2 regions of the Micromonospora sp. NPDC003944 genome follow, and region 2 is predicted to be linked to the other one. Evidence: riboswitches for the same ligand, from Rfam matches in the RefSeq annotation. Region 2 holds a riboswitch; the other holds the start of a gene.
What was found. Region 2 has a riboswitch for ZMP and ZTP ahead of ACWER9_RS30545 (bifunctional 5,10-methylenetetrahydrofolate dehydrogenase/5,10-methenyltetrahydrofolate cyclohydrolase). Riboswitches for the same ligand answer to the same signal wherever they lie in the genome.
Positions count from the first base shown of each region.

Region 1: another riboswitch for ZMP and ZTP. It lies ahead of ACWER9_RS28760 (glycine hydroxymethyltransferase); the one in region 2 lies ahead of ACWER9_RS30545 (bifunctional 5,10-methylenetetrahydrofolate dehydrogenase/5,10-methenyltetrahydrofolate cyclohydrolase).

Region 1 covers NZ_JBSGIV010000085.1:13,111-15,571, reverse strand. The annotation lists gene ACWER9_RS28775 (NAD(P)H-hydrate dehydratase) at 1-301, shown strand, start outside; gene ACWER9_RS28770 (hemerythrin domain-containing protein) at 381-881, shown strand; gene ACWER9_RS28765 (SDR family NAD(P)-dependent oxidoreductase) at 1,002-1,316, opposite strand; ZMP/ZTP riboswitch at 1,411-1,500, shown strand; gene ACWER9_RS28760 (glycine hydroxymethyltransferase) at 1,520-2,461, shown strand, end outside.
Region 2 covers NZ_JBSGIV010000107.1:50-2,510, reverse strand. The annotation lists gene ACWER9_RS30560 (CU044_5270 family protein) at 1-324, opposite strand, end outside; gene ACWER9_RS30555 (RNA polymerase sigma factor) at 335-904, opposite strand; gene ACWER9_RS30550 (NIPSNAP family protein) at 991-1,302, shown strand; ZMP/ZTP riboswitch at 1,386-1,467, shown strand; gene ACWER9_RS30545 (bifunctional 5,10-methylenetetrahydrofolate dehydrogenase/5,10-methenyltetrahydrofolate cyclohydrolase) at 1,481-2,380, shown strand.

The sequences.
Region 1 (2,461 bases), on a different contig from region 2:
CGAGTTGGCCACCCGGTACGAGGCGGTCGTGTCGCTGTACGGGCACGTGGCCGCGCCGGACGGACGGGGTTGGCGAGAGGAGAGCGGCGACGCCGGGCTGGGCACCTCCGGCAGCGGGGACGTGCTCGCCGGGTTGTTGGCGGGGCTGCTGTCCCGGGGCGCGGACCCGGCCCAGGCGGCCTGTTGGGGCTCGTTCGCGCACTCGGTGAGCGGCCAACGGCTGATCCCCCGCTACGGCCGGATCGGCTTCCTGGCTCGGGAGTTGCTCGACGAGATCCCCCGAACCCTGGCCATGGTCTGAGGCGGTTTCACCTGTTTCCGCAATGGTCGTCGGGGTACCGGAACGACACCAGCCGAGACTGTTCAGGGAGGTCATACCGGTGTCGACCGATGCCATCGTCCTACTCAAAGAGGACCACAAGGAAATGCGCCGCCTGTTCAAGGCCTTCCAGGACGCGGAGGAGGGGCCGGCGAGCCAGCGGCAGAAGCTGGTGGAGCAGATCCTGGAAGCGCTGACGGTGCACACCTACCTGGAGAACGAGGTGATGTACCCGGAGGTCCGCCGGCTGCTGCCCGACCTGGAGGACGACATCCTCGAGTCGTACGAGGAACACCACGTCGCCGACGTGCTCTGCGCCGAGCTGGCCAGCATGGACGCCAGTGACGAGCGGTTCAACGCCAAGACGACCGTGCTGATCGAGAACGTCAGCCACCACGTCGAGGAGGAAGAGCAGGAGTGGTTCCCCAAGGTCCGCGACGCGCTGGGCCGCAAGCAGCTCCAGGAGATCGGCGAGAAGATGCTCGCGCTACGCGCGGATGCGCCACGCACCCCCACCGCACCGAAGGCGATCAAGAAGGCGCTCGACGCGGTGACCGCCTGAGCCCACCGCAGCACATCGAAGGGCCCGGCGAAAGCCGGGCCCTTCGTCCTGCACCGCCCAGACAAGCCCACGCCCATGCCCACGCCCACGCCCACGCGATCTTGCACTTTCTGTTCCTGGTTAGCGATATTTAGTGCTGTTTGTCGCGACAGAAAGTGCAAGATCGCGGAGGCGGGGACGGGCGTTGAGGGCCAACGCCTCCAACGGGCGACCGGTCGCGGTGACGGCGGCGACCAACTCCGTCACGCCCTGCTCGCGAGCCAGGTCGACGCGGACCGACCAGACCTGGGGGCCACCGTCGCGGTGCAGCTTCCGAGCCGCCGGCTCGATGCCGTCGTCCTCGGCGGCGATGATCAGGTCGAGGTCGTGCTCGACGAACTGCACCGCCAGTTCGTACCCGATCCCGCTTGAAGCCCCGGTCACCAGGGTGGTCACCTACCGCGTGCCCCGCGACGCGGGGCCCAACCACATCGGCGGGGGTCGCCTCCCGGAGGGCGCACCGAGCGGCCGGGCCCGGGCCGGTAGGATCGGCCCAGGCCGTTACTGGCGCGTGGGGATGGAGAACCATCGGGGAGCGGCCTCGTCACGTGGACGTTTGCCGAGCGCCTGGGCCTTCCCGCACGTCTGTTGGAGGTCGCATGTCCCGCAACGCCGAGTCCACCGCATTCCGGAGCGCCCTCGAGGTGATCCGAGCTGTCGAGCCGCGGGTCGCCGACGCGATCGGCGCCGAGCTGACCGACCAGCGGGAGTCCCTCAAGCTGATCGCCAGCGAGAACTACGCCTCCCCGGCGACCCTGCTGGCCATGGGCAACTGGTTCAGCGACAAGTACGCCGAGGGCACCGTCGGCCGCCGCTTCTACGCCGGCTGCCAGAACGTCGACACCGTCGAGGCGCTCGCCGCCGAGCACGCGCGGGAGTTGTTCGGCGCCGCGCACGCGTACGTGCAGCCGCACTCGGGCATCGACGCCAACCTGGTCGCGTTCTGGGCGGTGCTGGCCGACCGGGTGGAGTCCCCCGCCCTGAAGAAGGCCCAGGTCCGTCAGGTCAACGACCTCACCGAGGCGGACTGGTTCGCGCTGCGCCGCGAGCTGGGCAACCAGCGGATGCTCGGCATGTCGCTGGACGCCGGCGGCCACCTCACCCACGGTTTCCGGCCGAACATCTCCGGCAAGATGTTCGACCAGCGCAGCTACGGCACCGACCCGGCGACCGGCCTGATCGACTACGACCGGGTGGCCGAGGCCGCCCGGGAGTTCAAGCCGCTGATCCTCGTCGGCGGCTACTCGGCGTACCCCCGGAAGGTGAACTTCCGGATCCTGCGCGAGATCGCCGACTCGGTCGGCGCCACCTTCATGGTCGACATGGCGCACTTCGCCGGCCTGGTGGCGGGCAAGGTGTTCACCGGCGACTTCGACCCGGTGCCGCACGCGCACATCGTCACGACCACCACCCACAAGTCGCTGCGCGGCCCGCGCGGCGGCATGGTGCTCTGCCAGCCGGAGCTGGCCGACCAGGTGGACCGCGGCTGCCCGATGGTGCTCGGCGGTCCGCTGCCGCACGTGATGGCCGCCAAGGCGGTC
Region 2 (2,461 bases):
GAAGACGTACTGGTCGGGGCGGGCGGTGAGTTCCGGCTGCTGCCGGGCCGCGTCGGCGGCCAGGTGGAAGATCTCCGACGCGCTGGCCGTGGGCGGCGGCTGGTGGCCGAGCCGCATGGTCTGGACCGCAAGCGCACCGGCGGTCACCGTCACCGCCAGCCCGAACGCTCCGGCGAGGCGCCAACCGCGCAGGAACCGGCTACGGCGTCCGGCGGGTCGGGCCGCCGACGCCACCTCGGCCCGTTGGGCCACGTGTGCCGTCAGATCCCGGAGAAGCTGCTCCTCGAAACCCTGCGGCGATCGTTCGGTCTCGTTCATCGTCATCTCCGTCTCATCAGGCGAGGGTGGTGACCGGGCGGGCGAGCACCGCGCGGACGACGCGGCGGGCACGGTGCAGGCGGACCCGGGCGGCGACCGGTGACACCCCGAGCACGGTGGCCGCCTCCGCGACGGTGAGGCCGTCCACGGCGACGAGTTCGACGAGTGTGCGGGTGCCCTCGGGCAGCTCGCTCAACGCCCGGTAGGTGCGGCGGGCCACCGACTCGGCGTCGATCCGCTCCTCGATGCGGGCGATGTCATCGGGCCCGAGGTCGCGTCGTCCGGCCAGCCGGCCGGTCACCCGCAGCCGTTGGGCCGCCCGACGCCGCTCGTCGCCGATGACGTTGCGGGCCACCCCGTACAACCAGCCGATCTGGCTCCCCCGGTCCGGCCGGTAGCCGGCCGCCGACTCGATCACCGCCAGGAACACGTCGGCGGTGAGGTCGGCGGCGAGGTGCGGGTCGTCGACCCGTCGCGCCACGAACCGGCCCACCGCCTCCAGGTGCCGCCGGTAGAAGACCTCGAAGGCCGCCGGATCCGCGCCGATGCCGGAGATGTCGTCGTCGGCTGGGCTGGGCTCATTCACAGGCGGTCCTCTCTCGTGCCGTCACAACCCTTCTTCGTAGAGCGGAGCACGGGTGTTACCGGACCGCCGGCCCGTAGGGTGACGCCGTGATCACCTGCGTCGTGCACTACACCATCGATCCCGCGCAGATCGGGGCGTTCGAGGACTTCGCCCGAGCATGGATGCGGCTGGTGGCCGAGCACGGTGGCGTGCACCACGGCTACTTCCTGCCCGCCGAGGGCGCCAGCGACAAGGCCGAGGCGCTGTTCAGCTTCGAGAGCCTGGCAGCGTACGAGCGTTACCGCGCCCGGTTCGGCAGTGACCCGGAGTTTCTCGCGGCGGACCGCATCCGCGACGACTCGGGTTGTGTCGTGCGGTACGAGCGGACTTTCATGCGCCCGCTGCTGCCAGCGGGTTGAGCCCCGAACTCCGTCGGCGGCACCTCCCCCGGTGCCGGACCCGCCGGCGCGACTGGGCAACCGCCCTGGTGATGCGGCATCATCGAACCACCGGCGACTGGCGGCACGGGGATGGTGGAACCATCGGGGAGCCTCTCGCGGGCGTCGACCGCCTGGGCGCCTGCGTCGAGGAGCCGCCATGACCACGACCAACGAATCCACCGAGCAGCGCACCCCGTCGGGCGCGGCCCGACTCCTGCCGGGTGCACCAGTCGCCGAAGCCGTCCTGGCCGAGACCGCCGCCGCAGCCGAGCACCTGCGCGGTCGCGGGATCATCCCGAGCCTCGCCACCATCCTGGTCGGCGACGACGACGCCAGCGCCGGTTACATCGCGATCAAGCAGCGGCAGGCCGCCGCGCTCGGGTTCGCCTCCCCGCACGTACACCTGCCTGCCACCGCCACCCAGGCCGAGCTGCACGAGGCCATCGCCCGGTTCAACAGCGACCCGGCCGTGCACGGGTTGCTCGTGCAGTACCCCGTGCCGGGGCACCTGGACTACGACGCGGCGCTGCAGACCATCGACCCGGACAAGGACGTCGACGGCATGCACCCACTGAACATGGGGCGTCTCGCCGTCGGCCTGCCCGGCCCACTGCCGTGCACCCCGGCAGGCATCGAAGCGCTCCTGGCGTACTACGAGATCCCCGTCGCCGGTCGTGAGGTCGTCATCCTCGGTCGAGGTGCCACCCTTGGCCGCCCTCTGGCAATGCTGCTCGCCCAGAAGCGCCCGACCGCCAACGCCGCCGTCACCGTCGTCCACACCGGGGTGCCCGACTGGGCCCGCTACACCCGCCGCGCCGACATCCTCGTCGCCGCCGCCGGCGTACCCGGAATCGTGCAGCCTGAGCACGTCAAACCCGGCGCCGTCGTCATCGGCGCCGGCGTCCGCTACGACGGGCGGCGCCTCCTGCCGGACGTGGACGAAGCGTGCGCCGAGGTAGCGGGCGCCATCACGCCCCGGGTAGGCGGGGTCGGCCCGACCACGGTAGCGATGCTGTTCCGCAACGCAGTCCGCGCCGCCGAGCGGGCAAACCAGTAGCCCGGTTGGGCTTTCCCATGATCAGGTGATGACAAGTAGGTCCCGGGGCCTTCTTTCGACCTATTTCTCATCACTTGATCA